DNA from 4 places in the Polycladomyces zharkentensis genome. Region 3 is predicted to be linked to each of the others. Evidence: riboswitches for the same ligand, from Rfam matches in the RefSeq annotation. Region 3 holds a riboswitch; each other region holds the start of a gene.
What was found. A riboswitch is a leader RNA that binds a small molecule or an ion and turns the genes downstream of it on or off. The one in region 3 is predicted to bind cyclic di-AMP.

Region 1: it holds a riboswitch for cyclic di-AMP, as region 3 does, so the genes downstream of both, sleB (spore cortex-lytic enzyme) here and JQC72_RS07860 (ABC transporter ATP-binding protein) in region 3, are expected to answer to the same signal.
Region 2: it holds a riboswitch for cyclic di-AMP, as region 3 does, so the genes downstream of both, ectA (diaminobutyrate acetyltransferase) here and JQC72_RS07860 (ABC transporter ATP-binding protein) in region 3, are expected to answer to the same signal.
Region 4: it holds a riboswitch for cyclic di-AMP, as region 3 does, so the genes downstream of both, kimA (potassium transporter KimA) here and JQC72_RS07860 (ABC transporter ATP-binding protein) in region 3, are expected to answer to the same signal.

What each region holds. Positions count from the first base shown of each region.
Region 1 is NZ_JAFHAP010000005.1:60,410-68,308, reverse strand. Features, by position in the region: gene JQC72_RS04835 (fumarylacetoacetate hydrolase family protein) at 1-62, opposite strand, end outside; gene JQC72_RS04830 (MGDG synthase family glycosyltransferase) at 129-1,250, opposite strand; gene JQC72_RS04825 (alpha/beta-type small acid-soluble spore protein) at 1,391-1,678, opposite strand; gene JQC72_RS04820 (FMN-dependent NADH-azoreductase) at 1,823-2,458, opposite strand; gene sleB (spore cortex-lytic enzyme) at 2,658-3,386, opposite strand; cyclic di-AMP (ydaO/yuaA leader) riboswitch at 3,390-3,538, opposite strand; gene JQC72_RS04810 (superoxide dismutase) at 3,673-4,290, opposite strand; gene JQC72_RS04805 (HAD family hydrolase) at 4,733-5,872, opposite strand; gene JQC72_RS04800 (cell wall-binding repeat-containing protein) at 6,099-7,847, opposite strand.
Region 2 is NZ_JAFHAP010000011.1:63,164-71,062, forward strand. Features, by position in the region: gene ehuD (ectoine/hydroxyectoine ABC transporter permease subunit EhuD) at 1-241, shown strand, start outside; gene ehuA (ectoine/hydroxyectoine ABC transporter ATP-binding protein EhuA) at 257-1,078, shown strand; cyclic di-AMP (ydaO/yuaA leader) riboswitch at 1,258-1,400, shown strand; gene ectA (diaminobutyrate acetyltransferase) at 1,631-2,146, shown strand; gene ectB (diaminobutyrate--2-oxoglutarate transaminase) at 2,160-3,443, shown strand; partial or broken gene JQC72_RS12500 (ectoine synthase) at 3,462-3,848, shown strand; gene thpD (ectoine hydroxylase) at 3,932-4,822, shown strand; gene JQC72_RS12510 (M14 family metallopeptidase) at 4,983-6,590, opposite strand; gene JQC72_RS12515 (hypothetical protein) at 7,111-7,269, shown strand.
Region 3 is NZ_JAFHAP010000008.1:119,694-127,592, reverse strand. Features, by position in the region: gene mutS (DNA mismatch repair protein MutS) at 1-517, opposite strand, end outside; cyclic di-AMP (ydaO/yuaA leader) riboswitch at 911-1,079, shown strand; gene JQC72_RS07860 (ABC transporter ATP-binding protein) at 1,269-2,156, shown strand; gene JQC72_RS07855 (efflux permease Rv1217c-related protein) at 2,153-2,956, shown strand; gene JQC72_RS07850 (phosphoenolpyruvate synthase) at 3,129-5,780, shown strand; gene JQC72_RS16855 (transposase) at 6,023-6,295, opposite strand; gene JQC72_RS07840 (MBL fold metallo-hydrolase) at 6,671-7,417, shown strand; gene JQC72_RS07835 (putative amidoligase domain-containing protein) at 7,769-7,899, opposite strand, start outside.
Region 4 is NZ_JAFHAP010000004.1:337,120-345,018, forward strand. Features, by position in the region: gene JQC72_RS03485 (DNA internalization-related competence protein ComEC/Rec2) at 1-758, opposite strand, end outside; cyclic di-AMP (ydaO/yuaA leader) riboswitch at 938-1,072, shown strand; gene kimA (potassium transporter KimA) at 1,170-2,990, shown strand; gene JQC72_RS03495 (GNAT family N-acetyltransferase) at 3,174-3,842, opposite strand; gene dcd (dCTP deaminase) at 3,952-4,509, opposite strand; gene JQC72_RS03505 (aminotransferase class I/II-fold pyridoxal phosphate-dependent enzyme) at 4,975-6,138, opposite strand; gene JQC72_RS03510 (aminotransferase class I/II-fold pyridoxal phosphate-dependent enzyme) at 6,104-7,300, opposite strand; gene JQC72_RS03515 (homocysteine synthase) at 7,599-7,899, opposite strand, start outside.

The DNA of each region.
Region 1 (7,899 bases), on a different contig from region 3:
CCATACATTTCCGACCGAATGTTCAACACGTCTTCTTTGATCACATAGGTCACCAGACGCATCCAACCACTCCTCTCCTCCCAGCATATGCATCAGAAGCGGCTACTTGCAAGCCTTTTGCGGGAAGATCATCGCAACGCCCTGTGGCGTGCCGGTTGCAAAACTTCATCAGCGATCCGATCGGCCGCATTTCCGGATGCCAGTTCCGACATGACGCGGGCAACGTGTTTCCTGCGGGCCGGAGACTCCAACCAGCGCTTCATCTGTTGAGGCAAATGGCCGAACTGGACCGTTTCCGCCACCCGATGACGCAGCAAATATCGACGATTGGCCTCTTCCTGGCCCGGCAATGCCTCCAACAGTAACAGGGGCAAACGTTTGACCATCGCTTCCGTAATGGTCAGTCCGCCCGGCTTGGTGATCAACAGGTCTGCAGCATCCATGAACAAGGGGACATCGGGTCGGAATCCCTCAACGCGAATATGGGGTGGCAGAGAATGACGGGTCAGCTCAACCATCAGGGCTTCATTTTTTCCGGCCAGTACCACGACTTGGCAAATGGGACCTGCTTTCTCCAATTCCTGTACGGTTTCGCGAACGGGTCCCATCCCTTCCCCGCCGCCCATCACCAACACCACCGGACGATCCGGCCTCAATCCCAACAAACGTCGGGCCTCTTGTTTCGACACGTTTTGGAGAAATTCCCGTCTTACGGGAATACCTGTCTCGACGACCCTGGCGGCAGATTGCCACAAACGCCGTTGCGCTTGTAGAGGAACCGAGATCCCGCTGGCCGTATACAACACATCAGGTGTACCCGACAGCCAAATGGGGTGAAGTTCATAATCGGTCACCACGCAGAATGAAGGGATGCGACGCCAGTGGGAAGACAGCCACATCAATGCGAACGGATGAGTAGCCACCACCCTTGTCGGACGGAAATGGGACAGCCGCCGTGCCAGTTGACGCCGGATCATCCACCCCGCCCGCTTGATCGCTTCCCCGGAAACATAACGAAACCAACGGGACTGATGAGTCCAGTCATACAGGTAATGATACACCGCCGGAAACCGGTTCAACATACGGTGATACCCATTTTGGAGGAGAGGATGTGCCTTCGTCGGAATCCATTCCAGCAAATCGACATACATCACTTTTGCATTTCGCTCTTCCATCACATGCAACAATGCTTGTGCCGCCGAGTTGTGCCCGGCACCAAATCCCATCGACAGTAGCAACACACGTTCCATCTGGCGCCCTCCTCAATCCCACTCCTCTATCATTATGACAAAACCGGCCCGTTCCGTCTCGTGTCTCATCAATATGTCGCCAAAAATTGATCGATCTTTAACAATGATGAAACAGATTGGACGGCCCGATCGGGCCGTCGTCAGGGCCGGGATCTTTGACGCGCCAGCTGCTCCTGCGCCATTTTGACCATTTCCCGTACCATGTGGCCGCCGATGGTGCCACCGATTTTGCCGGCATCGGCTGTTTTCAAATCTCCGTTGTCACCGGGTTTGAGGGGCACGCCTACTTGCTTGGCCACTTCCATTTTGACCTGGTCAGGCGACAGCGGTCCCACACCCATCTCTCTGCTCATCACTTGGGCTTTCAACCGCTCCAAGGCCGGCCGTGACTCGGGTACCAACAATCGCCTGCGTCGTTTTCGAGCCATCTTTCCACCCCCTGCAAATAGTTTCCCATCAAGGGGAACAAATGATGTGGCGGACAATAAAAGGAAAAAACCGCCCATTTGGGCGGTCGGTCGTTCTTGATGAGGGCTGAGAGGGGGTTGTGCAATTTTCCCGATTCATTGTACTTAGAAGCGTTTGGCCAACTCACGCGCTTGTTCAACGGCTTTTTGCTTGATCGCATCGGCTTTGTCCGGGAATTGCGACATGCCTTCGGCAATGACGGATTCCACATCATCCACACCCAGGAACGACAACACGGCACGGATATAACGGTCACCGAACTCGAATTCCTTGGTCGGACCTTCGGAGTAGATACCGCCGCGCGCTTGGATATGGACGGCTTTTTTGCCTTTCAAGAGCCCGACTGCACCGTTTTCGGTGTACTTAAATGTTTTGCCCGCGATACAGATGGAGTCGATGTACGCCTTCATCCGCGGAGGAATGCTGAAGTTCCACATCGGGGTGACAATGATGTATTTGTCCGCTGCCGCAAACTGATCGACGATCTCATTGATCCGTCCCACTTTTTTCTGCTCCTCTGCGGACAATTCCTCAAACGCGGTTCCCTGCTGCAATTTGCCCCAACCGCTGAACACATCTTCGTCCAAGAAAGGGATGTCCAGTTTATACACATCCAACTCGACGATTGTATCTTCGGGATTGGCCTCCCGGTAGGCATTCAAAAATGCCCGTCCCACCTGCAAGCTGAACGACTGCTCCTCCGGTTTGGGGTTGGCAGTGATGTACAAAACGGTCGCCATGTGGGTTTCCTTCCTTTCGTTTGTGGAATAGTGATGACGGAATATGAACTAACTTTAGTTACGTTGATATTATGCATTTATATACTTACTTTTGTCAAGCGGAAAATGATGAAAAAACCTCCTCTCATAATATTTCCGTACAGCCTCGTTTTTACTCACGAAAAAAAGCCCGTCCCCCAAGGGAACGGGCTTTTCCTCGTCACTTCGTGAAAATATGCTTTCCGATTTTTTTGATTTGCGGGCGAGACCAGATCCAATCAGAAGTTGCGGTGTCCGGGTTGAAATAGTACAATGCACCGTTTGTCGGGTCCCATCCCCGGATCGCATCCATCGTAGCGCGATAGGCTGTACTGTTGGGATTCAACCAGAACTGCCCGTCCTGTACCGCCGTAAACGCACCGTCTTGGAAAATCACACCGCTTACTGTTTTCGGAAACTCCGGTGAATCAATCCGGTTCAAAATCACGGCAGCGACAGCCACTTGCCCTTTGTAAGGTTCACCTCGCGCTTCACTGTATACAGCTCGTGCAATCAATGAAATGTCTTTTTTCGAAAAGCGAGAATTTACAGAATGACGAGGCTGTTTGTGGACCTTTTTGGATACCGTCTTTTTGGACACGGTATGCCGCTTCAACGATCCCCACGTTTGGGGACCGGCAATGCCATCGATCCGCAATTTATGCTGAATCTGGTACTTGATAACCGCTTTTTCCGTGTTCAAACCGTATATGCCGTCCAGTTTGTCACGGTACAGCCCCAGCTGTTGCAAGCGATATTGCAAGTCCCAGACATCTCCGTTTTTACTGCCGTATTGGATCATCGTCGGTGCAGCCGCTTCCGCCTTACCGCTTCCAAACGGTACCGCGGCTACGATCACTGCAACCACTGCACCCGTGAGCACCCACGCCCACTTTTTCAAAGCAGACACTGTTTCTCCTCCTTTCAAGCCTCCGAGGTTAGCTGACGGGTTCGGGAAAGGAGTTGATCCCGGCCGCCGAAACGGCGGCTTCACCCCAACATGGATTGCGTCCCCCGTACCCCGCGCCGAACACCGACGCGAAGATTCGGCTGTATTGATACACGTTGTCCATTATAAGTTGGATATGGATACCTTTCAATAGAAAATGATTAGAATGTAAGGTATGTATTTCCTTGGAAATTCCACGACAAAAAAAGCGCGGCGGAAGATTCCACCGCGCTTTTGTCGATTCTTCTTATCCGCGTGCCGCTTGGTACCGTTTGGCGACTTCATCCCAGTTGACCACGTTCCAGAACGCTTTGATGTATTCCGGACGCTTGTTTTGGTATTTGAGATAGTAGGCGTGCTCCCACACGTCCAGACCCAAAATCGGCGTGTCTCCATCCATCAGCGGGCTGTCTTGGTTCGGTGTGCTCGTCACAGCCAAAGAACCGTCTTTTTTCACGATCAGCCAAGCCCAACCGCTACCGAAACGGGTGGTTGCCGCTTTGGTGAATTCTTCTTTGAACTTATCGAAGCTGCCAAAGGTTTGGTTGATGGCATTCGCCAACTCCCCGCTCGGTTCGCCGCCACCGTTCGGACTCATGATTTGCCAGAACAGGCTGTGGTTCGCATGACCGCCCCCGTTGTTTCGCACAGCGGTACGAATGCTTTCCGGCACCTGATCGATGTTACGCAAAAGGTCTTCGATCGATTTTTCCGCCAAGGCGGCATGACCTTCCAACGCCGCATTCAAGTTGTTGACATACGTGGCGTGATGCCGGCCATGGTGAATTTCCATCGTTTGCGCATCGATGTACGGCTCCAACGCATCATGGGCATAAGGGAGTGCAGGCAGTTCGTGCTTGGCCATGATTCACCCTCCAATTATGTAGGATTTGGTCCTTTTTCATCTTCGAAAAAGGACGGGCACTTACATCCTTCCCGATTCTATTATGCAAAAAACGTGGAATGATAGTCAACTTAGATGTATGAAAAGTTTTCGTTTGAAATCCCACCAAGTTGTTGATAAAGTCCGCGAACTACGATTTCTCGAGATGGCACACATCATTTGCCGGCTCACTCCGCCTGCGCCCTGCAGAGAAGCAAGTCTTGCCCGTTTCGAATCGAAGGAGAAGGCCGCGACATAGCGGGCTTCGCTCAAAAGGAAATTCTCCGCGACAAAGCCCTGCGCTTTCCCGCTTCTCCGCTTGGCCGGGCCTGACCATCGCTCACATGGGAAAACATTGCGCCTGAGATGACAGGACAGGATCTGGGGCCACTTGGTCAACCTGTCTCAGTGAGCCATCCACGGATTACTTTCCGGCTTCGCTGAAAACACGAGACAATTCCGTCACATCGCGTACAATATAATCGGCGCCCAACTCCTCAAATTTGGACCGCGCGGCCTCTCCGGTCAATCCCGTCAACGTGGCTGCAAACTTGCACCCCATTTTTCGGGCCGCCAACAAATCGGCCACCGAATCCCCCACGATCAGCACTTCCTCACCATTGGGCAACGGCAACTCGAAGGTGAGTACTTCCGCATCCGTTGTGCTCCGACCGAAATACCCTTTTAAATAAGTGTATGGTTGCGGTTTGCTGAGCGGGGCATGTTCCGGGTGCGCCCGTTCGGCCTGAATCACGTCGTCGGCGGTGACGATTCGATCCGGGTCAAACGCATCATATAATCCGAGCGCGGTAAGCGGCACTTCCGTCTCGATCAGCGGCCGGCCGGTTCCCAATCCCAGCACGATGCCCTCTGCCCGTAACCCGTCCAGCACTCGTCGGATCTCTTTGGGGTCGGCCAGCGGAATTTCCTGATGCAAAAATCCGGTTTTGCCCGGTGTGGCTGGTTCCTCGCCTTCCACCTGCCGGTATCGGTCATCACCCAGATACCATGCTTGGAACACTTGGCGGCCCAACTCCCACAACGCGCTTTTGGGTGAGAACGCCTCGGTTTCCACACCCAACCACTCTTTCGCCAACGTGTTGAAATACACGATCAATTCCTGCTTGGTGGCGTTCGACTCGGCCAATGCCGGGATGAATGCATCAAACTGCGGCTGATACGCGATGCCCGCTTCACGCAACCGTCCGCCCAACCGGCGCAACACATCGGCTGTGACGGGTCCGCTCATCGCTTCCGCCACCCAATCCGGCCGCTCAGGCTGAATTTGTTTCAACAAGCGTAGCCATTGCAGGGAAAACGTCATCTGTACCATGTCCCAGTTGGAGTTGATTCCCCGTGTTTTGATCCAATCCAATACCTTGTCGCTGTCAAACACCAGCTGGCGCAATTGACGGATTTTTTCCTCGGAAGGTTGTGTGGTAAACACATCTCCCCGCAATCCCAAATAAAGGGGATTGTACAACAGCTCCCACACGGAGAGTGCGGAAGCGTCAAAGCATCGGTCTTCGCTTAAAAACACCCCATCCACGTCAAACAAGATCATCCGGTACAATGACTCTTCCTCCTCTTTTTCACTACTTCCTTATACTTTACCAGAGGATCGCATCAAAGCCCAACCGTTAATTGCATGAATTCAGTTAACAAAGAAAACCTTCCGCACCAGTTTCCACAATGAACCTGAACGGAAGGATGATCCGACATTTTTCGCTGAAAAAAAGCCACCCTCCAGTCGCTGGACGGGTGGCTTTCATCTGTCCGGATACGTTCGGTCAGTACCCCAAATACCATTGCATCCTTTTCTCGATGGCCGTCGAAATGGAACCCGTTCCGCCAAACAGGTAAACGGAATTCAACGGCCCGATCTGTGACCTCACTTCGCTCAAATGAGCTTCCACATAGGAATGCAACCGGTCGGAAGGAGTGAGGAACAGCGGTGTGCCGGACATCGCGGCCAGCGGAGCTCCGGACAAGGCATCCGTAAACACGTCCCCCCGTGCCAACGCGGCGGAATCGGTGTACATGCCGAAATAACGAACCACATTGACCGACACGTCGTAACGGTCCACCCCGTAAATCCGATCCACCTCGCCCCGTTTGTCCAGTTCAGCCATGACGCGGTCGTCCACCGTGGCTGGACCGCCCGCGATGATGAAGCGACGAATCTCCGGATGGGCTTGGAGAAACTTGTTGATCGCTTCGGGGATGGCATCCCGTTTCACCAGCAGCAACGGATATCCGTTGAGACCTGCGGGCACGGAAACGGACAGCGCATCGGAAAACACTGTACCCGACGCGATAACGGCCGTATCGGTCGGCTGCATACGGACCAGACGATCCGCCGTGTTGGCAGACACTTCAAATCGATCTGCACCCGAAATACGCTCCGCCACAATTCCCATCTTGGCCAATTCTCCGCGTACCTGAGTGGACACGGAACCCGTCCCGCCCAGTATCACGGCATGTTTCGGCTTCAGTCGCTCGATTTCGGCTTTTACCTTGTCAGGCAGATGATCCGGCTGTGTCAGCAACAGCGGAGCTTCCATCCGCGTCGCCAACGGGGCGCCGGATAGCGCGTCCGGATAGGTCAAACCGCTTGCGATGTATACTGTTTGCGGGTCGGCATATCGTTTGTCGATTTCCCGGCTGATATTGGCCGACACCTCAAAACGGTCCGCCCCGTCCAATCGGATCAGATCGGTGCCGATCACTTCGTAGTTGGTGGATATCCAGTTGCGGGAGCCATTGCGAAACACATCATAGGTCAATGTGTTGTATCCCAGGCGGAATGTTGTCTGAATGGTGAAATCACCCGTTTTTTTGTCTCCGACCGGCCGATCGTTCAAATAGACGTACCCGGCACCGTCTTCCGCACGGGCAATCAACGTGTGCACCTGGTCTTCCTCTCCCTGATTCAACCGGGTGTAATGAGCGTCACCAAAAGGAAACCGGGTGGTAAAATGAGCTTGCTCCGGGTACGAATTTTCCGGGATCAACCCTTCCCCGCTCAATTTGAAATGGTACGGTTGGGAAGCACCCACCAATCCGAAAGTGATCAGATAATAGTTGCCCGCGGGCATGTCGTGTGTATCCGTCACATACCGCAGGGTATCCGCATTGACCAGGTAGTAGGGAACTTCCTGTCCCGCCACGTCGATCACTTCGATATCGCTTTGCCGGCTGAGACTGAAGTAGAAGTAATGGATGTCGTACATGGTGGCTTGCCCTTTGAATTCCACTACGGATGGTTCGGTTGACTGCGCGGTACCCTGTTTGCCCAACTTCATTCCTTTTTGCCCCAACGCCGCAACACTCGGTAACCGCAAAATTCCGTGGGCTTTCATCTGTTTTAACCGCGTCATTGCACGCTGTTTCATCTGTTCCTGGGTCGATCGATGCTGTTTTTGTACGCTTGTTTTCGTCGTTGAACCTTTCTGGGCATTTGTTCCCATCACCGGCATGATCGCCAACGAAACCGTCAACAAACAAGCAATCAGCAGCTTCCCCCATCTTCTCAGCAATCTGATCCTCTCCTTTTTCATCAATGACGGGCTTGGACGGCGTGACGATTGC
Region 2 (7,899 bases), on a different contig from region 3:
GATTGTTCCCGTATTGGGCAACTATTTGATCGTGATGTTTAAAGAAACGCCGCTTTTATCGGCAATCACGCTGATCGAGTTGCTGGGTCAAGCGCAAATTATCGGCTCCAATTCATTCCGCTATTTGGAACCCATTACGCTTGTCGGGGTGTTTTTCCTCATATTGAGTTACCTTTCCTCACTCCTGGTACGCCGCTTGGAATCTTGGCTCCAACTCAATCAAAAAGGATTGATAAACTGAAGGGGTTTTGAGGTGATGCATGTGAAATCGGATCGCATAAACCCAATTGTTCGTTACCGCAAGGTCAGCAAGTTCTATGGCAAAACTCAAGTGTTGCACGAAATCGATTTTGATTTGGCTCCTGCAGAAAAAGTAGCGGTAATCGGGCCGAGCGGGTCCGGCAAGACGACGTTTGCCCGTGTTTTGATGACGTTGGAAAGGCCGACGTCGGGTACGATTGAAGTTGACGGTGAGTTGCTCTGGCACAAAAAAAAGGGCGGGAAGCTTGTTCCGGCTGATGAAAAACATTTGCATCAAGTGCGCGGCAAAATCGGAATGGTGTTTCAGCAGTTTAATCTGTTTCCGCACATGAACATTTTGCGAAATGTGACGGAGGCACCGATCAAGGTATTGGGATTGTCCAAGGAAGAAGCGATCGAGCAGGCCAAAACCATGTTGGATAAAGTAGGGTTGCTGGATAAGATCGACGCATATCCGTCACAATTATCCGGCGGTCAGCAGCAGCGGGTGGCGATTGCGCGTGCGTTGGTCATGCAACCCAAGATCATGTTGTTTGATGAGGTGACGTCTGCGTTGGACCCTGAGCTTGTCGGGGAGGTTCTCGGGGTTATCAAGGAGATTGCAGCGGAGGGCAAGATGGCGATGTTGATCATTACACATGAAATGGGTTTTGCCCGGGAAGTGGCGGATCGGGTTGTTTTCTTTGATGAAGGACGAATTATGGAAGAAGGACCGCCGGAAAAGATTTTTGGTGACAGTCCGAAGAGTCCACGTTTACGTAAGTTTTTGGGCAGTTTTTGTCAGCAGACGATAGAGTCGATGTCCAATTGGAGATGAATGGCAGTGGAACGAAGCGAGAAAGGGAGAATAGATCAATTCATCCGATCTGAACATAGGAGAAAGAGTATACGAGGGGATCAACGGAATTTATAGAGGATGAATCATTATGGTAAATATGGTATTATAAGACAAAGTAAAAATATTAACAATTGATTGTAGGAAACAGTTTATATTGACAATTAAAGACGCCTTATTTCATTTCGATGGAAACGGGGGAACCAAGCGATTGGGGTGAATTCCGGATTGACACCGGAATAGATGTGAAGCATTTCTCATCCATCTTGCCCGCCAGCCTTGTCGGCTGAAGCAGTGAGATCCAAGGGATTTGCCAATTTTGCGCCGGACTGACTTTTCCTGTGCACGAGAAGGCGGATCTGAGTCTTTGACCGCGTACGGATTGCACAAGCACGGACCGGTACAGACTTTTTCCTTGGAATGATGGTTCCTGGGAGAAAGTTTGCACCGGTCTTGTACTTTTTTAATCGGCGATGACGCGCTGTGCGGGACATTTTGGCATGGCGTTGAGCCGTCGGTACCGGGGAGGAGGTGATGAATCTGGAAACCGGGTTGATGAACAAAGTGGCGCTTCGCCAACCACAGGTAGCGGATGGAATCGGGATCTGGAGCCTGGTTCGGGACACCGGAGTGTTGGACGTCAATTCCCCTTACAGTTACCTGATGCTGTGCAAGTTCTTTTCGGATACTTGTGTGGTTGCCGAACAGGAGGGACAAATCGTCGGTTTTTTGTCCGCTTTTCGACCACCGGCAGACCAGCAAACCCTGTTTGTGTGGCAGGTGGCCGTGGCCGAGTCTCAACGGGGCAACGGGTTGGGAAAGGCGCTTCTGAAAGCGTTGATCCGTCGGGACGCTTGCAAAAATGTCCGTTATCTTGAAGCAACCGTTTCTCCGTCGAATCTTGCATCCCAGGCTTTATTCCGGGGATTGGCACGGGATTTTGCAACGTGCTGTGAAGTTTCGGAGTGTTTTCCCGCCCATCTGTTCCCGGGGGGAACTCATGAATCGGAAATGACGTTTCGGATCGGACCGTTTCGGTATCAAACTTAACTGGGGGGATTTGGTGAAAGTTGCGGAGGAATTACATTCACCGTTGAAGGTTTTTGAAGCTTTGGAATCGGAGGTCCGCAGTTACTGCCGGAGTTTTCCGACTGTCTTTGCAAAAGCGAGCGGCTATCAGCTGTGGGATCGGGACGGCCGGGAATATGTCGACTTTTTTGCCGGTGCCGGCGCGTTAAACTACGGCCACAACAATCAACGAATCAAGGCCAAGCTGATCGACTATTTGATGGAAGATGGCATTACGCACAGCCTTGATATGGCGACAGAAGCAAAAGAAAAGCTGCTGGAACGGTTCCATGAGGTCATTTTAAAGCCGCGAAATCTTCACTATAAAGTGATGTTTCCGGGACCGACAGGCACCAATTCGGTGGAAAGTGCGCTGAAGCTGGCCCGCAAAGTAACCGGGCGGGACACAATCATGAGTTTCACCAACGCGTTTCACGGCATGACAATCGGTTCGCTGTCGATTACCGGGAACGAATCCAAGCGAAAAGGCGCGGGCATTCCATTGACGAATTCGATCTCCATGCCGTTTGACGGCTATTTTGGCAGTGAGGCCGACACGGTCAGCTATATTGAGCGTTTTCTCGAAGATAATGGCAGCGGCATTTCTCTCCCTGCAGCCATTATCCTTGAGACCGTTCAGGGTGAAGGCGGCATCAATGTGGCCAGTTTTGAGTGGCTCCGCAACATGGAAGAACTGTGCCGGCGCTGGAACATTCTGTTGATTGTCGATGATGTGCAGGTGGGATGTGGACGGACGGGGCCATTTTTCAGCTTTGAACCGGCCGGGATCTATCCCGACATCGTCTGTCTGTCCAAATCAATCGGGGGATATGGCATCCCGTTGGCGATGACCTTGATCAAACCTGAGTATGATCTGTGGGAACCGGGCGAGCATAACGGTACTTTTCGCGGCCATAACCTGGGGTTTGTCGCTGCGACCGAAGCACTCAGTTACTGGGAAGACGACCAGTTCAGCCGAGAAATCCTGGAGAAGGGAGAGAAAGTCAGACTCTTCCTGGAAATGCTTGCACAACAGTATCCCGAGATGGCAGGGGAAGTGCGGGGAAGAGGGCTTATCCAGGGAATTGAAATCGGAGTGGACGGGTTGGCCGAAAAGATTTGCGCGGCCGCGTTTGAACGGGGTTTGATTATGGAAACATCCGGTCCCAACAGTGAAGTCGTCAAAATCATGCCTCCTTTGACCATTGATGAACAGGGGCTTGAAAAGGGACTGACCGTTCTGGAGGAAAGCTTTGAGCGGTGCAAACAGATGATGTGAAAAAGGAGACAGGTAATCATGATCGTCAAACATCTGAATGACATCATCGGAACGAAAGATGACGTGGACACTGAGACGTGGAACAGCCGCCGTCTGCTTTTGAAAAAGGACGGGATGGGCTTTTCGTTGCACGACACGATTATCAAGGCGGGAACAGAAACCACGATTTGGTACAAGCACCATGTGGAAGCGGTGTACTGCATCGAGGGAGAAGGAGAAATTGAGGTCGTGAAAGACGGCACCGTTTACCCGATTCAGCCCGGAACTTTGTATGCGCTGGACGGTCATGAAAAGCACTATTTGCGTGCAAAGTCCGATATGCGGATGGTTTGTGTGTTTCATCCGCCGTTGACAGGGCGAGAGGTACATGATGAAGAAGGGGTGTATCCCATCATTGAAGAGGAGTCACGGGAGAATCGCCCGAATCCACACCCTGACGAAAGGGCACAAAGGGTGGAACCACAAACCGTTCGGGGGGAATTGGGGAAATGAGCAACTTACAGGGCGGGGTGATGGATCTCTATCCTTCGCGAGTGGATGACAAACCGGTGATTTTGGAACGGAAAGATCCAGTCATTTATACCAAAGATCCCGCAGCAGGTCCGCTTGATGCCGAACAGCTGGAATTTTATCAGAAAAACGGATACCTGTTCTTCGAACGTTTCTTTTCTGAGGAAGAAGTGCGGGAATTGCGCAATGAGCTGAGACGGCTCTGGGATGCGAACCGGGATTCGGATGCGGAGGAAGTGATTCGTGAGCCGGAAAGCCGGGAAATTCGATCGATCTTTGCTGTTCACCGCAACAGCGATACTTTTAAACGGTTATCGCAAAATCAGCGGCTGACAGACATCGTCAAACAAATTCTCGGCAGTGATGTCTACATCCATCAGTCCCGAATCAATTACAAAAAGGGTTTTGCGGGAAAAGAGTTTTACTGGCACTCTGACTTCGAGACCTGGCATGTGGAGGATGGCATGCCGCGTATGCGGGCGTTGAGCTGTTCCATCTCGTTGGAAGACAATTATCACTTTAACGGGCCGTTGATGGTGATTCCGGGCTCCCATCAATATTTTCTCTCTTGTGTGGGCCGTACGCCGGAAAATCATTATCGGCAGTCGCTTCGGAGACAGGAGTACGGCGTTCCGGACCAGGACAGTTTGACCTGGTTGGTGAATCAGCACGGGATTGACGCATTGACAGGCCCGGCCGGTTCGGTCGTGCTGTTCGACTGTAACATCATGCACGGGTCCAACGGCAATATCACCCCTTTGCCGCGGAGCAATGTGTTCTTTGTTTACAACAGTGTGGAAAACCGGTTGGTGGAACCGTTCTCCGGGCAATCACCCCGGCCGGAGTTTATAGCAAGCAGAGAGCGGTAACCGGGAAATGCCTGTGTTAAACGCTTGATTGAGTGACTCCCCTATTACCCCAATTGCTACCTTGGCAGACATCGAGGTCTTGTTTTTGAAGAGGTGTGCCCGCAGTATATTTAAAAGCCGCCGTTCGAACGGCGGCTTTTTTAGGTGATGGATCACATCATTACCAATTCTTCTTCTCCATGTACCGGTAAATCGGGAGCTTTTTCCCCGCTTCTGAACGGATGAACCCAAAGGTGACGTAGCTGTCAGTGGACTCCGGTTCCATTGCCAGGGCAGCCAGGTTGGCCGCTGGCTGGTCCATCGGGATTACCCAGCTCCCTGCGGGGAAGTGGACTGTTTCTATGGTTGTGTCTGTTGTCACATGATACTGCGGGTGACCTTCGTATGATTTGTTGGAAGTCTCCTTCGACCGAACCGTGTAGCTTTCCACGGACAAGACGATCTCTTTCTTCAGCCGTATCATTTTGACTCCGGCATTCCGCAGTCGTTCCACGGCTTCTTCCTGATCCGGGAACAAAAGATAGGCGGTGGGGCGCTCCCGGGTGAGGCCGGGCTTTCCTTTGGTGTGGCTGAACCAGCGAACAGCGATCTCCTTCACCTTGCCCTCGGCGATGTCCACCACCGGCAGGGTGCTGTTGGGGATTTCTGTCGCCTGGCTTACCACCACGATCTCATCGTCATCCCCGACGGTGCGTCCCTTGTCGACGATCTCTTTCCGGGCTTTATCCACGAGACGTTTAATTTCGTCAGCCCGTTGAGCGGTGGTTTCCAGCAGGCTTTCATGGGTGGTCACTTGGGCGGCCACCCGTCGGGGGAAGTTTTCCCGTCCGATTCCAATGCCCCGGGTTTCCACCAAGAAGGAGAGGGAGGGTTTCAGGGCGAAACTGTTGCGGCCGATGCGGGGTTCCGGTCCACCCTCGGTCAGCTCCAATTTTCCGTTCTTTTTTGCTGCCGTGTAGTAATCGCCACTGGAGAATCCCTTTTCCGCCAAGGCTTTCTTGGCCTTCTCGGACATATTATCGGCGAAGGTTCGGATCGGTTTCGGGATATTCAGGTTCTTGCCCGAGAGGATGAGAAGGTCGTGATACTTGAGGGAGCCTTCTTTGCCAATGTCCTTCAGCAGATCGGGTTCGGGGTTGTATTCGTGGGCGTCGATCGCCACTTCAGGTTGCACCCGGTTGAAAAGGGAGTGAATCGCCCGCACTTCCAGCGTGTCGAACTTCAGGTGATCCCGGTTGCCATCAAGGTCGTTCGTCATCTGTCGTTTAAAGGCGTAGGAACCGTCGGGATTGACCCTGGGTACGATGACCACATTGATCTTATCCAGCAGCTTCTTGCCGTAGGGACCAGCCAGCTTCTCGGCCATCACCAACACCGCTTCCCCGGCGGCCGGTTCATTGCCGTGGATCTGTCCCTGCAGCCAGACAGTGGGCTTCTTTTTGACGCCTCCCTTCCGGAAAAAGAGGGCAGGTATCTCCCTTCCCTCCTGGGAGTGTCCGATCACCTCCATTTTCACCCATGGGCTTTTCGATTCCAAACCACGGAGGAAAGCCATCATCTCTTCTTGACTGGTAAACCGTTCCTTCCCTGAGGTGAAAGCGGGGGTGTCAAACCGTTCTTCCGGATCGGGATACAGTTTCAGGACCTTGTCGGGTTGGGAATAACTCTTCCCGTAATATGGCGTCGACGTCTCCGCCTGAGCCACGGCCAGGGACGATAAGGCCAGTACAGCCGCAACGGCCAGGGACAACCACTTCTGAAGCGTCATCAACAAACCCCTCCCAGCTTCTTGCTACTAAAAAAGTCTATTTTTACAATAATTCATTTTTTTGTATGCATTATCCTGTCGTTATACTAAAGATTTTCACGGATGCAAAACCTTTATGTGTGGGAATCAGCCAGATTTTCCCCGGCAGTTTCGACCGGCGGACGTCATATAAAACCGAGAAGAGTCTTTGATCGTATATAAAAAATGAGGAGCACACAGATGTACTCCTCTCCGGGCAATCTGCCCGGTGATAATATGCACCCACCTGTACATGAAACATCCGATGTAAAAACATCTATTCCAGCAGGAAGGTATTTCGTCGATTGGTTTTTGGAATGGTTTATCCCCAGTATTAATTTAATTGTCCCATGTTTCGATGAAGTGTATTGGGGATAAAGAATATGAATGACTCAATTACCAGATGTGCAACCGGCAAAATCCTGCGTAATAGCAAGAAGACGTGATCAGGAAGGATTTACCGTTATCACGTGGAAGTTATTGTTTTAGAGGAGGAGTCCAGGTGCGGGTCGCGTTCCTTTCCTTCGTCATTTGGCGAGGAAAGGAGGTGATGCGTATGACGGAAACGATCGCTTTGCTATCACTATTGTTTCAGGTGATCGGTACGATCAACTTAGTGGTGCAAGTTATCGTTCACGTCGTCACATCACGAAAAAAGTGACCCGTGGGCTGCCGAACCTAGGGGTCACTTTTTCGTGAAACTCAGTGTGTAGAACGCGGCCCATATCGAGGGCTCCTTCTCGCTTACTCATATTATACACACTTTTTACCAAAAAAATCAAACTGAATTTGGATTGCAACGTTGAAGCTCTCAATTCGATTGTGACTTCCCCCCACGGCTTCAGCCGTGGATGCCCGAGCACTCATTTGTCGTCGATCAGGAATGGCGCAAAAACCCCTGGGGATCGACGACAATGTTTCTTTTGTTTGTGCATGAATTTATGATTATTGAGCATTATCACGATCAATAAAGTTGGGGATTTTGCTATAATGAAGAGGCAATGATCGTGTATCGGAGGAGTTTATGAACTACCTATGAGGAATTGAAACATGTACAAAGCGCGTCCTGTTCAAGTTTATGAACCATCTATCAAGGAATTGAAACAGGTATTCGCCGTATGGCATGTTGGTTTCATAGGTGGTTTACGAACTACCTACGAGGAATTGAAACTCATCACCCACACCTCATTTGACGTCGAACCGGAACGGTGTTGGGGAGAGGGGAAATCCTCTTTTTTTGTGTCTTGTTTTGACTCAACTTCAGTATAAAGTTAAGTCTTGCAGGTATTCA
Region 3 (7,899 bases):
GCACTTCCCGTGGTCGGTATGCACCGGTTTCATCCATCAGCCGGTCCAATGACCCTTCCAACTGGGTCACGTACCATTCACCGGTGGAAAGATCCCCGGCCGCCAACGCATGCGCACGGCCATCGGTAGCGAGCGCCACCAAAAAGTTGTTCTCTTTGTCGGCCAGCATTTTTTCCTCAATGACCGTTCCCGGTGTGATCACGCGAACCACTTCGCGTTTGACCACGCCTTTGGCCGCTTTGGGGTCCTCCACCTGTTCACAGATCGCGACTTTGTATCCTTTTTCGATCAATCGCTCAATGTACGCCTCGGCGGAATGATACGGCACACCGCACATCGGTACCCGTTCTTTCCCGCCGTCGCGTGAGGTCAGCGTAATTTCCAGCTCTTCGGCTGCTTTTTTTGCATCCTCAAAAAACATCTCGTAAAAATCGCCCAAACGGAAAAATAAAAAGGCATCCGGATACTCTGCCTTAATCGATAAGTACTGTTCCATCATCGGCGTATATTTGGCCAAAACAGGACACCCTCCGAACGGTAAGAGTCGTTGTTTCGTACGGTCTATTGTAACACTCCCCAACGGACCGAACAACGTCTGTTTCACCCCGATCAACAATGAGGAGCGGTCTCAACTGTACGAACACGGTGCAGTCCGCCCCAACTGCGAGTGCCGTATCCATACATCTTTTCGCACTTCGTCATTCCTCATGATCAACCTGTATCCGGGAATATGGTTTGAAAAGGATTTGCCCGACGGATTTCGTCAGGGGGAGTAAACAGAAGAGAAATGGATCTCCCATCAAACGGATCGGGTCACATGACGGTATTTCATTCCTTTTTGATGAAAAATGACACTTTACATCAGGTGGTCGGAGGAGTATGATGAGCTCGATTTAAAAATAAAATACATCCTCGTAAATCGCTGAATCCCGCGATACGCGGGAGCGGGGGAACCAACCGCAGGCTGTGGCGAATCGGTCACGGACTGCATGGGGTGAATCCCGGGTTAATGCCCGGGTAGGGTGACTCTCAGCCACCCGAATCCGTCAGCTAACCTCGTAAGCGTTGTGAGAGGGGGAGTGGAATCGTGCGGCAGCACGGCTGTTTTTGCTGTGCTCAAAAAGCCACGGGAAGACACCCTTCTCGTGGCTTTTTCTGTTGGTGACGGGAAGCTTTTACGCTCAAGAATGGCGATGGCGAAAGAAAGACACCATGATGGACGTTACGGATGATTTTTATCGCCGGAAAGGCGGAGAGGAGGCTCGATCATGATACGGATTCATGGATTGACCAAACGGTTTCCGGGTGAAAAGGGAATTTTTGATCTCACCCTTGAAGTGAATCGGGGTGAAGTATTCGGTTATCTCGGACCAAACGGTGCGGGAAAATCCACTACGATTCGTCACTTGATGGGTTTTATGAGACAGGATGAGGGCAAAGCGGAGATCGGGGGCATGGACTGCTGGAATGAATCGGACAAGATTCAAAAAGTCACCGGTTATCTCCCGGGGGAGATCGCCATGTTTGAAGGACTGGACGGTACCGGTTTCTTGGATTTGATGGCGGGACTCCGTGGACAGAAGGATGACAGAAGGAATGAGCTGCTGGAGCGACTGGAACTGGACCCCCGAGTCCCGATCCGAAAAATGTCCAAGGGAATGAAACAAAAACTGGCCATTGTGGCCGCATTCATGCATGATCCGGAGATTTTGATCCTGGACGAACCCACCTCCGGTTTGGATCCCCTGATGCAACGGGGGTTTGTGGAATTGATTCTGGAAGAAAAAAAGCGAGGAAAAACGATTTTCATGTCCTCTCATCAGTTTCCGGAGATCGAGCGCACGGCAGACCGGGTCGGCATCATCCGGAAAGGACGGCTGATCGCTGTGAAATCCGTCCAGGAATTGCGCAGTGAGCAGCGGAAAGCGTTTGTTGTGACGCTGGGAAGAAAATCGGACATCGACCGATTGATTCAGGCCGGGCTCAGTGTGGTCCGCCGGGGAGCAACCACGGTTGAAATCGAGGTACAAGGTGATCTGAATCCCCTGATCCGCGCTCTGGGCGATGTGGATGTGCGCCATTTGGAACACAGAGAGATGGATCTCGAAGAAATCTTTATGCACTACTATGAACGACGGGAGGCGAACGAACGATGAACCTTGCGCTGTACCGGGCAATGTGGCGGTTGCACGGCAAGACATTGGCAGCGATGGCGATCGGGTCGTTTCTTTATGTGCTGATGATTGTTTCCATCTATCCCAGCTTGAATCCCGGAGACATGAATGAATTGCTGAAGAAAATGCCGGAAGAGATGATGAAAGTGTTGGGAATTGAGGCCGGTGTACAGCGTTTGAACGATTTTATCGCTGTTGAGTACCACTCCTTCCTGTATCTGATCCTGCTGATGGTGTACAGCGTGGTGATCCCGACCCGGCTGGTGGCTCGGCATGTCGACCGGGGGTCCATGGCATTTCTGCTGTCAACGCCGTTGTCCCGGTCACGGCTCATCCTGACGCAAGTCGCATTTTTCATCACGGGGCTCGGGCTGATCAACCTGTTCACCTTTCTCGGCGGGATCGCGGGAGATACCTGGCTGCTGGATCAACCCGCCTTGAATCGGTCAGACTACATGGAACTGAATCTGGTCTGTTTCCTGTTTTTTTCTGTGATCGGCGCATACAGCTTCCTGTTTTCGTGCCTGTTTGACGATGAAAAGAAGGCGGTATCCTGGTCGGCAACAGTGACCATCCTGTTCTATGCGATGGACTTTGCCGGTAAACTGGGTGAAAAACTGGATTGGCTCCGGAACTGGACGTTGTTCAGCCTGTATGAACCGGCACGTCTCGCACGGGGAGAAGAAGACATTTTGTGGATAGCGGCAGGTTTGGGCTTTACCGCGATGGTGCTGTTCCTCATTGCGACGATGGTTTTCCGCCGGCGAGATTTGTCATTGTGACGAGGCAGATGGCGTTCCGAAAAACGATCCTGTTCATTCCCTGCTGGCACTCATGATGGTGCCCGACTGGGCACCTCCCTCTACTTCAGTGTCACGGATTGTGTCCGTATCGAACAGCGCGTGAAGTCGTGGAGCTTTGGTCCCTACTTGTTTGAAAAGGAAGTGAAAGGTCATGAAATATGTTCAGTATTTCGATGAGATCGATCGCCACAGCTTGCCTATGGTCGGCGGGAAAGGAGCAAATCTGGGAGAGATGACAAAAGCGGGATTCCCCGTTCCTCCTGGATTTTGCATCACGACATCGGCTTACCGCCATTTCATCGAAGCAAGTGATAAGATGGATGAATGGTTCAACCTGATGAATCAGTTGAAACCGGAACAACTCGACGAGATCCGCTCATTGGGACAGAGAATTCGTCATCACTTGCTTACGATCCCGCTTTCTGATCGAATAAAATCAGCAATCATCAAGGCGTGGTCGAAACTGGGTGAAGATCATGCTTACGCTGTCCGCTCCAGTGCAACAGCCGAGGACTTACCAACCGCTTCTTTCGCTGGTCAACAGGAAACCTACCTGAATGTGAAGGGGGCTGAACAACTCATTGAAGCAGTCAAAAAATGCTGGGCATCCCTCTTCACAGATCGGGCGATCGTATACCGTATCAATAACGGATTCGATCATCGGTCCATATCCTTGTCTGTCGTGGTGCAACGGATGGTATTTCCTGATGTGTCCGGCATCATGTTTACGGCAGACCCGGTTACAGGACATCGGCGCACGGTTTCCATTGATGCCGGGTTTGGACTTGGAGAGGCACTTGTTTCCGGCATTGTGACGGCCGATTTGTATAAAGTACGTGACCAGCAGATTATCCAGAAACAAATCGCGAAAAAGGAGAAAGGCATCTTCCCTGTTTCCCGGGGTGGAACGGAAATCAGGGAACTTCCGCCGGAACTTCAACAACAACAAGCGCTTCCGGATCAGAAGATCTTGGAGCTGGCGGAACTGGGGCGCAGGATCGAAAAACATTACGGTGCGGAACAAGATATCGAGTGGTGTCTGGAAGGTGACCGCATCTATATCCTGCAAAGCCGTCCCATCACTTCTCTGTACCCGGTTCCGGCTGCTGATGATGACAATTACCATGTATATCTTTCAATTGGCCACAGTCAAATGATGACAGACTATATGAAACCGCTCGGGATCTCCGTCTGGAAAGCGCTCGATCCGTTTAAAGATGATTCATCTCCGTTTGTTGAAGCGGGTGGCAGGCTCTTCTGGGATTGTTCCAGTTTCATGTATTTGAAGTTCGTACAGCGTAAGCTTCTCAAAAGCTCTGTGACGGACGATAATGTGTTGGCGCTGAAGAAGGTTGTTTTAAGCGAAGAGTTTCAAAAGAGAGCACCCAAACGGGGGGTGAAGAGACAGGTTTTCCGCGCAGTGAAACAGCTGCTTGCATTTTATGGCAAAGTGATTCCCCGGTTGATCAAAATCATGTATTTTGAAAATCCGCATCTGGCCGTTCAGAGGGCTACCTCCACCTATGAGCAGGACTTGTCCCGCTTTAGACAGGAGGTGTTTCAACGGTCCGGAGCACAGTGGATTCAGTTCATACAAAAACATGCCAAGCGCGGGTTTTTCTCACTGGTTGCTCCAATGGCCTACGTATATACAGGGTTCATTACATTACCGATCATAAAACGAAAAGTAAAAAAATGGCTGGGTGAAGAATTGAGCGCATCGGTTTACAAATCCCCTCCGGGCAATGTGACAAGTGAAATGGGGCTGATGATCGGGGATCTGGCCGACACGGCCAGAAACTATCCTGAAGTAGTGGAATATCTGGAACGGGCGGAAGACCGAATGTTTTATGAAGGCTTAAGCAAAGTGGAAGGCGGAGATGCATTTAAAGCCGCACTGGACCGGTTTATGGAAAGGTTCGGGATGCGGGCCCCGGGGGAAATTGATATCACTCGGGTTCGCTACAAAGAAGCGCCCACCATGCTCGTCCCATCCATTCTCAGTCATATGAGAAGCAATGCCCCGAATGAACACCGGGAAAAATTCAAACAGGGAGAGCAAGAAGCGAATGAGGCGATTCAATCCTTATTGAAACGGGTCAAAGCAACACCCGGCGGCACAAGAAAAGCAAAAAAATTATCCCGCCTTATCACCCTCTACCGAAATACGGTGGGAATCCGTGAACTGCCCAAGTATATCATGATCCGCTATTTTGACATTTACAGAGAAGCCATTTTGGAAGAAGCGAACACTCTGTTTGAAAAAGGAATCCTTGAAAAGAAAGAAGATGTCTTCTATTTGACATTGGATGAACTGGTCGCCTTGCTGGAGAACCGCTTCAACGGTGATGTCAGGGAATTGATTCATTCCCGGAAGGCATTGGAAGAGAGGTACCGGAAGCTCACCCCTCCCCTTGTCATCACAAGCAGTGGAGAAGTATTTACTGCCGAAATCAGCAACGAGCAGGCACCTCTAGGCGCTTTGGTCGGCATTCCCGTATCTGCGGGCGTTGCGGAAGGGTATGTCAAAGTGGTTCGCAGACTGGAAGAAGGATCACTGAACAAAGGGGATATTTTGGTCGCCCCCTATACCGATCCGGGCTGGACCCCTCTCTTTCATTCCGCAAAAGCGCTCGTGACAGAGGTCGGAGGGATGATGACCCACGGTTCCGTTGTGGCAAGGGAGTACGGAATCCCCGCCGTTGTCGGTGTGGAGAATGCAACAAAAATATTGAAAGATGGCCAATATGTCCGTGTTGACGGCACGAAAGGTTATGTGGAGATATTGGATGAGAAAAGCTGATCGTCGGGCGGCAATCAAAAACGAAGAATGGGGCCACTCTGAAAAAGAGTGGCTCAAACCCAGCGAAAAACAAATGGGTTTTGTATAAGGATCAGAAGAAAACAGAGAAATTTGGACAGAGATCACGGAGAAGGGCCCGCCTTCGAGACCCATGCTCCTCCTCCAGAGGAGCATGGCCATTTTCTTGATGTTTTGGCACACGGCAGTAAGGAGGCATTGCTCTGTTACTCTGGCACGCCCCCTCATCCATGCGTAGCGAAGTTCGTGCAGTTCCTTCGCAACCGCGAACTACGCTCGATCATCTCTTTTCTTCGCTTGTTGAGCGCTTTTCCCCGCTCGCTTAACCGGTTTTGACGAACCCACTCCTTGGTATCTTCCCAATCGTGACAGGCGATGGTTTTCACATGGTTCTTCGAACGCGTGCACCGGGATAAAAACGGGCAATCCCGGCATGTTTGCGGATCGGACTTGCACTCGCGGTGGGCGATGACGGCAAAGATCCCTTGCTCTTTCAAGGCATGGCAAATCGGACTCGTCAGGTACCCAGCGTTCAGCGCCCTTGCCGATGGGAGTGGGTTTGAAACATACCATTCCGTCCTTTTCCCTTGATGTTAACTTCTGATTTCGACCAAAAAATGAGGCTGTTAACATAGGTCCAAGAGTGGGGATTCCCGTTCCTTACTACAGGCTGAGAATGACGAGATTTCCCCTTCCATCGGAAAAAGAGATTGTTATAATCAAAACATTCGGTTTTACTGATTATCAAATCCGATTTACCATAAAATTAACACATTGTGTTATCAGACGGGTGACATTTTTCTTTTATCCTGAGCAACCGATTCTGTCGGTTAGGGAGTTTCGGAGAATCCATCGCTAAGGAGGCAGACCACATGAACATTCAACGCCTTAACTGGGCCGGATTATTGGTGGAATGGGAAGGCACGGCTGTGGCAATTGACCCAATGTTTCACGTCAATGAGTCCTTTTTCGGACGTCCGCGGGAACGGTTGTATCCATTAAGTGATTTCGGACGTGCCAATGCGGTGCTGGTAACTCATCTTCATTCGGATCATTATGACGCTGAGGCGATCGTTTCTACATACGGTGCGGAAGTACCAGTGTACGTTCCCGCCTATTCCCTGGAAAAGACGGAGAAAACCTCTCTCCGGAATGGGAAGGGAGTCCGGCCAGAGGATACTATTACCCTGGGTTCTCTGCGGATCAAGGCGATTTCTTCGGTGGACGGCCTTGGCGACCCACAAGTCGGTTGGGTTGTGGAGGCTGAAGGAAGGAAGATCATACATTGTGGAGATACCTTATGGCACGGTTACTGGTGGAAGATCGCGGAACAACACGGTCCCTTCGATATTGCCTTTCTTCCTGTTAACGGGGCGATAGTCGAAGAAGAGGAATTGACCCCGAGCGGTCAGCCGATTTGTATGACCCCTGAGCAGGCCGTTTCCGCAGCGTTGGTTTTACGGGCCAAAAAAATTGTTCCCATCCATTACGGAACCTTCCACAACCCGCCGGTATACAATGAAACGCCTGATTTGGTTGATCGCTTGATGAAATCGGCCCGGCAACAGAATGTGATTCTGGAGATGTTGGAACCGAAGCAGTCAATCCATATTGAATAAACCAGCTTGGAAACGAAATCGGTAATCGTCTGTAAATAGACAAGTCTTGTGGCTGTTGATCTTCTAGTTTGTCAGCAGCATGGGCCACTTGAAAGAGTGGCTTTTTGTCTTTTCTCTTTCAAGGAAAGAATGATCAACTTCGCGCTATGCCGGGCGATGTGGGATCGAATCGTTCCCGCTGTCCCACCTTGACTCCCGGAGACACATCAGAATGGCTGAAGAAAATGCTGGAGACGGATCATTGGCAATACATGGATGGCCGAACATTCTCCTCAGTTGCCCCGAGAATTTGAGCCAGAAACAGAACAACTCGCTTTTGAAACCCTGGTCGACGGAGCCAACCCATTCAAGTCACTGGGCGGTCTTCCGGGGGGAGGGCTGGTAGGGAGGGACTTTCCATACCTTGCGAATGTCTTTTTGTTCATCCCAGGTTTGGCCGGACAACAGATACTCGTAAAAAGGATCCAGAAATTCCGCATAAC
Region 4 (7,899 bases), on a different contig from region 3:
TGGGCAAACAGGCGGTCTACCTCCTCCGGCACTGCTTTCCTCTCTCCCAGCACCAATCCGCGAATCAGACCGGAAATCTCCGCAGGATACAGTTGTGCCAGCGTTTCGCCGCCACTTTGCCGAATCCGGTCTGCCCATGCGAATACATGCCATGGAGGCGGTTGTTCCGCCGACACCCCGTGAAGCCCGTCAGTCGACGCAATCCAATGCACAAATTGACGGCGATAAAACGATCGTGCATCAAAACCGCCTGGATTTCGCGCCGGTTCCGGTCGAGTCAACCGTACACCGTCCACCGACAGCCGCGTCCCGCTTGTCCAATCGCGAATCGTCCGCAACTCCGTCGGTGATTGCACTCGCAGACGAAACCACACTTTTTCGTCTTCCAAGCGCCGAACGGCACCATCCACCTCTATCCATCGGACTTTCACCATACAGGTGAGCTGATCTCCATCCACCTCAGGGGCGGACTGGATAACCCCATACATCTTGATGCCAACGTGATCGGCCAACCGATCATCGATAGACGAGACATTGCGGGCATCCACCCAGGACGTATAGGCGGCTCCGACAAAAAAAGAGAGCAGCGTGCATGTTGCCGTCCACATCCGCCAACGCCACAGGCACACCCATCCTCCCCCCATCCCGACAACAACCGCCCCGAACAACCACCATCCACCGTACCCGCTTCCCCATGCCAATGCAACGCCGATGCCTCCCATCCATCCGCCCGCCAACCAACTCACCGGAGCCTTCATAACAACCTCCATAAAAGGGATGAAATGGTATATCCTTTCCGCAAATTCCGACAGAATCCCTCCATGTTCGACAAAAACTGTCGCCATTTTGCTACGGCCGGTTGTCAAACCTTGATTGACAGGTTCCGGTAATCGTATTAGAATGCTAATCATGACAAAACCTAATCATCAACAGTTTCACACTTCGAGCGCTGAATCCGTACAGGAACGGGGGAACCAATTTTTTGGGGTGAATCCGGTGCCATCACCGGTAGGGTCACTCTCACGGACCCGAATCCGTCAGCTAACCTCGTAAGCGTGCTGAGAGGGAAGTGTGCTTCTTCACATGACCAAAAGTCATTGAAGTGGGCACTTCAATGGCTTTTTTGCGTTTTAAACAAAAACGGAATTTATCTGGGGAAGGTGTATGTGATGTTGTCCTCACTGAAACGCTTGATCATCGGGCGCCCGCTTCGTACTGAGCAACTGCAGGAAGAAAAACTGCCGATTTGGAAAGCGCTCCCTATCTTATCATCGGACGCGCTGTCGTCAGTCGCCTACGGTACGGAGCAGATCCTGCATGTACTCGCCCCGATCGGCGTGCTGGCGCTTTGGTATTCATTGCCCATATCCGGCGCGATTATCGGTTTGTTGACACTGCTCATCCTTTCCTATCGGCAAATCATCCACGAATACCCCGGAGGGGGCGGTGCCTACATCGTTTCAACAGACAACCTGGGTTGGTTTGCCGGGTTAATCGCCGGTGCGTCGTTGTTGATCGACTATACACTGACAGTGGCAGTCAGTGTTTCAGCCGGTACGGACGCGATCACTTCGGCATTTCCGGTTTTGCACAATCACAGTACGCTCATTTCCGTATTCTTCGTCCTTCTCCTCATGATCCTCAACTTGCGGGGTTTACGCGAATCCGGAACGATTTTCTCATTCCCCACCTACCTGTTTATCCTGGGCATGCTGGGTCTGGTGCTCGTAGGGTTGGGCAATGTGGCGGTCCATGGGATTCCTGCCGACGTCCCACCGGTGACACACACCTTTCCGGTCGGTCTCACTTGGTTCTTATTGTTGCGAGCGTTCTCGTCCGGATGCTCTGCATTGACCGGCGTCGAAGCCATCTCCAACGCCACTCCCGCCTTCCGGAAACCGGAGACGAAAAATGCGGCGCGTACATTGGCGCTTCTGGGATTATTGCTGGCCGTGTTGTTCGGCGGGACCAGCATGTTGGCATATCTGTATCACATCACGCCCAGTCCGACAGAGACGGTGCTTTCCCAAATCGCTGAAGAGACCTTCGGCAGAACGCTTCCGTATTATTACATCCAGGGGACTACCGCGCTGATCCTGATTCTGGCCGCCAACACCGCCTTTGCAGGCTTCCCGCTGTTGGCCTCCATTATGGCCAAGGACAAATTTATGCCGCGGATGTTTGCTTCCCGCGGAGACCGGCTCAATTTCTCCAACGGCATCATCGTGTTGGCCTTGGCCGCAATCGGGTTGATCGTGGCGTTTGAAGGAGAAGTGGAACGGTTAATCCCCTTGTATGCGATCGGTGTCTTTTTATCGTTCACCTTGTCCCAAACCGGGATGGTGGTTCGCAGGTGGAAGCAGCGCAACCCGGGCTGGATGCGCAAATTGGCGATCAACGCCGCGGGTGCGGTCGTCTCGTTCATCGTCCTGCTGATTTTCGCCGTCACCAAATTTACGGAAGGCGCTTGGATCGTGGTATTGGTGATACCGGTGTTCATCTTCGCCTTTTATCAAGTTCGGAAACACTATGAGGCTGTCGCGGAAGAGTTGCGCATCGACATCGCCACCGACAAACCGGAAAAGAAAGATCATGTGATTATCATCCCTGTCGGGGGTATCAGCCGCGTCGTTCGCAACACGATCGCCTACGCCAAGACGATCGGGGATGACGTGGTGGCAATCCACGTGGCCTTCACCGAGGAAGATGCGGAGAAGATGGAGAAAAAGTGGGAGCAATGGAATCCCGGCGTCCGCCTCGTTGTCACCCGTTCCCGTTTCCGAAGCGTCAACGGCCCCGTGCTGAGGTTCATCGACATGGTCCAGGAACGGGTAGGCGACAACCTGATTACCGTCCTGATCCCTGAATTCATCCCCCGCAGGTGGTGGCAGCGCTTTTTGCACAACCAATCCGCGCTGTGGCTGCGTTTCCTGCTGTTGTTGAGAAAAGATGTCATCGTCTCCACAGTGCCGTTCCATTTGCGCAAATGAAACCATCAAGAAAGCCCGACCTGTCATCGACGCAGGTTGGGCTTTGCTTATTACGCCGGATGGATGGCTCCGTCTCCCACCGTCACTTCCGGCACGTTTTCTCCGGCAGACTGAAGGAACTTTTGCCTCCACTCTTTTTGAGCCTCTTGCTTCCGCCGCTTTTCATGGCAATGGACCTGTTGGTCAAACTTTTCGATCGCGGGATATGGCATATACATCAATGGATTTATTCCATTTTTTTATGCTTCCGGACAGCTTCATTCCCAGTCTTTGAGCAACTCGTACTGAAGGTGCATTGGAAGGATCGATGAGTGAGATCAATCTCGGTGAATCTAAATGTTTGAAGCCCCAGTCGCGACATCCTTTCGCCGCTTCAGTAGCAAATCCTTGTCCCCAATAATCCCTTGCGAACAAATACCCGATTTCGATTTCAGGTTGTCCGTTTACTTCCTGGGGGACTAAACCGCATTGGCCAACAAATACACCATCATTTTTTCGCTCAACAATCCACAGCCCGATTCCAAACTGATCGTAGTTGGACTGTGTCCATTTGATCCACTTCATCGTTTCGTCGAAAGTCTTCGTGCCAGGATAAAAAGACATGGCTATTGGATCTGAAAAAATTTTCAGTAAGTTTTCGGCATCATCCATCGTCATCTTGCGTAATCTGAGTCTTTCTGTCTCCAAGATGTTCATGATCTTCCCCCTGAAGAAAAAATGCCGGTATCTCCAACGCCAGTCCTCAATATCCCCTACCCTTGGTGACAGCTTTGCCGGTATGGCCCCTATGGGAATGACAGGAAGAGGGAGATGAGCCATTCCCCGGTTCATTGTCCGACCGCCGTAATTCATGTTCGGGTCCCCTTTTCAAGTTGTCACCGTCACTTTTATTCCCCGCCGGCAATCGTCCTTCCTCCCAAAAAAGAAACACTCCTTTCAAAAGAAAGGAGTGCGGCTCCCATCAAACCCTGGGCAAGGTGATTCCCCGTTGATGTTGGTATTTTCCCTGTTTGGCCCGGTACGACACCTCACACGCCTCATCGCTTTCGAAGAACAGCACTTGGCAAAGTCCCTCGTTGGCGTAGATTTTGGCGGGAAGCGGCGTCGTATTGGAAATTTCCAGCGTAACGTGTCCCTCCCATCCCGGCTCGAACGGGGTCACATTGGTGATGATTCCGCACCGGGCGTATGTTGATTTGCCCACACAAACGGCCAGCACGTTTTCCGGGATGCGAAAATACTCTACCGACCGAGCCAATGCAAACGAGTTGGGCGGGATGATGCAAACATCTCCCTTAAAGTCGATGAAAGAGTTGGAATCGATCTGTTTCGGATCGATGATGGTGTTCAGCGCGTTATGGAAAATCTTGAATTCATCGGCCACACGCAGATCGTACCCGTAACTGCTCAGGCCGAAACTGACGGCTTCTCCCTTACCGACGTTCCGGTCAATGAACGGCTCGATCATGCCGTGTTCCAAAGCCATTTTTCGAATCCACTTGTCCGATTTGATCGTCATTTCCCATACGACTCCTTTTCTCCCATTTCATAGATTCCCGACTGCATTCCAACCGATATGATACGACAGACAATCACGATTGCAAAGAGACCGGGGCAGGAAAACGGCAAAAAACAATAGCCGTTGTATCAGGGTGTCTCTATTCTACCATATTTGATGTAGAAAAAAGGATCATCCGGGACAATCATCCTCAAACACAAAAATCCGGTCAAGTATTCCCTTGACCGGTGAGACTGCCGACCCATTTGATCCATTCACGGTTCCGGGTGCCGTTCTCTCTCCCGCTCCTGAATCGCAGCGCACTCATGGCAGCGAGTTCGAATTTCCCGTCGTGCGGAACAGAGACGGAAAACAGGAGTCCGCGGACTTTGCCGGCAACGATCCTTGCCGGTATGAACGGTTATCGTTCGCCGAAGACGGCTGTGCGCTTTCACTGCGTTTTTGTCAACAACCTCAACCGGTTCATCACCGGTTGGAAGCGACTGAGACCGTTCGGATCGACAATGCCTGATCCAAATCGTTCAACAGGTCATCCACATCCTCCAATCCGACGGACAGCCGGAGCAATCCGTCGGTGATCCCATGTTGCTCCCGTACATGTTGCGGCATGGCAGCATGGGACATCTTGGCCGGATAGGAGAGGATGCTTTCCACCGCACCCAGGCTGACCGCCACGATGGGGAGACGTACGCGACTCAGCACCTCCCGCGCCCGTTCTCCTGATCCGACGTCAAACGACAGCACCGCACCGTGTCCGCTGGATTGTTGACATTGCAAACGATGGCCGGGGTGTGAGGGAAGCCCCGTGTAATACACCCGTTGTACTTCGGGGTGATTCGCCAACGCACGGGCGATCGTTTCCGCGGAACGGGTGGCAGTGTCCATCCGGGTTTTGAGCGTTTTGATTCCCCTGAGAACCAACCAGGCATCCTGCACACCCAACACCGCACCGATCGCGTTTTGCAGGAAGCCGATCCGTTCGGCCAAGTCCGGATCTTTTACGGCCACCAAACCGGCCACGACGTCACTGTGCCCACCAATGAATTTGGTCGCACTGTGAATGACGATGTCTGCCCCCAACAACAAAGGATTTTGATAGACCGGACTCAAAAACGTATTGTCCACCATCAGCAGCGCACCGTGACGGCGGGCAATCTCCGCCGTACCGGCAATATCCGTCACCTTGAGGGTGGGGTTGGAAGGCGTTTCGATGTAAATTCCCTTGGTGTTGGGACGGATCGCCGCCTCCACCCGGTTCAGATCGGTCGTGTCGACAAAGTCAACCGTAATGCCCAATCGGGGCAACACTTCGGCCATCACCCGATAAGTGCCACCGTACAAGTCCTGGGAAGCCACGAGATGGTCCCCGCTGGAAAACAGCAGCAATACGGTGGAGACGGCCGCCATTCCTGACGAAAAGGCGAATCCGCGGGAGCCGCTCTCCAGCTCGGCGATGGTCTTCTCCAACGCTTCCCGCGTGGGATTGCCCGACCGCGCGTAATCGTACCGTCCCGGTTGATCCAAATCAAACTGGTGATAGGTGGATGCGAGATACATGGGTATACTGGCCGCCCCCGTCCGGGGGCAAATCTCGTTACCATTGTGGAGCAATCGGGTCGCGAACTTCATCCCGTTTTTCCTCCTTCCATACCCGTTCCGCCTGATCGAGCGCCTGCGCCAGATCAGCGATCAGGTCATCCACATACTCGATCCCGACCGACAGCCGAAGCAGACGATCGCACACCCCGACTTTGCGTCGCGTTTCTTCCGGGATGTCGGCATGTGTTTGCGTGTGCGGATACGTGATGAGCGTTTCCACTCCGCCCAGGCTCTCCGCAAACGCGATCAACCGCAACGAAGACAAGAGCGGCCCCACCAATGCGGGCGATTTCACGCGGAACGACAACATGCCGCCGCCCCCGTCGGCTTGTTTGGTCTGTACTTCCCACGTCTCCGACTGCAACGCGGGATAGAACACTTCATCCACCAGCGGGTGCTGACGGAGGAAATGGGCCAATTGATAAGCGTTTTCCTGATGCTTCTCCATCCTCAGCGCCAACGTCTTCATCCCGCGAAGCAACAACCATGAATCCTGCGGTCCCAGCACGGCGCCGATCGCGTTGTGCAGCCCCGCCATCCGTTCGCTCAACTCGTCTCCCTTGGTCACAATCAAGCCAGCCAATACATCATTGTGTCCGCCCAAATATTTGGTCGCACTGTGAATGACGATATCCGCCCCGCACTCGATCGGACGCTGGAAATACGGCGTCATAAACGTGTTGTCGACAATCGTGATCAAACCGTGACATCGCGCGATTTCACAGACAGCACGCAAATCGGTTACCTGCAACAGGGGATTGGTGGGCGTCTCGACGAAAAAGGCGCGCGTTTCCGGACGGATGGTTGCCTTTACTTCGTCCAGACGGCGGAAATCGACATAGCTGAAAGAAAGACCATACCGTGTCATCAACGATTCAAACAGCCGGTACGTTCCTCCATACAAATCGAGCGAAACGATCAAATGATCCCCCCGCGCAAACAATCCCATGACCGTTTGCACGGCGGCCATCCCCGAGCTGCATGCGAATCCGGCCGTCCCACCCTCCAGACGGGCGATCGCTTCTTCCAACACCGCCCTGGTCGGGTTGGCGGTCCGGGTGTAATCATATCCCGTGCTTTGGCCCAATCCCGCATGTCGATAGGTTGTCGAATAATACACCGGATAACTGATCGCCCCGGTGTTGGTCTCTTTGTTTGAACCCAGCTGGGCCAGTTGTGTCTCAATCCGCATGCCATTGTTCCCCCTATTCCCATAACCGTACGGAAAGTCTATTTCGGTCATATCGTTTACACAGACGGAGACGTGCTTTCCCGCTTGTCCCGTCCGGAAAACACGTCCCCTGATTCATCCCGTCATCATCGCTTCGCCCGAATCACCGTCTCTCTTCTCCCTCTGCAATCCGCGATGGCGACATCCAATGAGCCGGCTCATCGGTTGTCATGCCAAATCCTCCTCCAGGAGCGATCGATGACGGGATTTCCTTGAGAGACCGGTTTTCATCCTCCAATTCATTTAAATGGTCCTGACATCAAGCGGTGACGACTTGTTGACTTTTCTTCAACGCCTGATCCAGATCAGCGATCAAATCGTCCACCGACTCAATTCCCACGGACAAGCGTACCAGTTCCGGTGTTACGCCTGCGGCCAACTGTTCTTCTTCCGTCAACTGCTGATGAGTGGTGCTGGCCGGATGAATCACGAGGGATTTGGCGTCACCCACGTTGGCCAGGTGAGAGAAGAGGCGTAAGTTTTCGATGAGTTTTTTGCCCGCTTCCAAACCACCTTTGATACCGAACGTGAAAATGGCGCCTTGCCCTTTGGGCAGATAT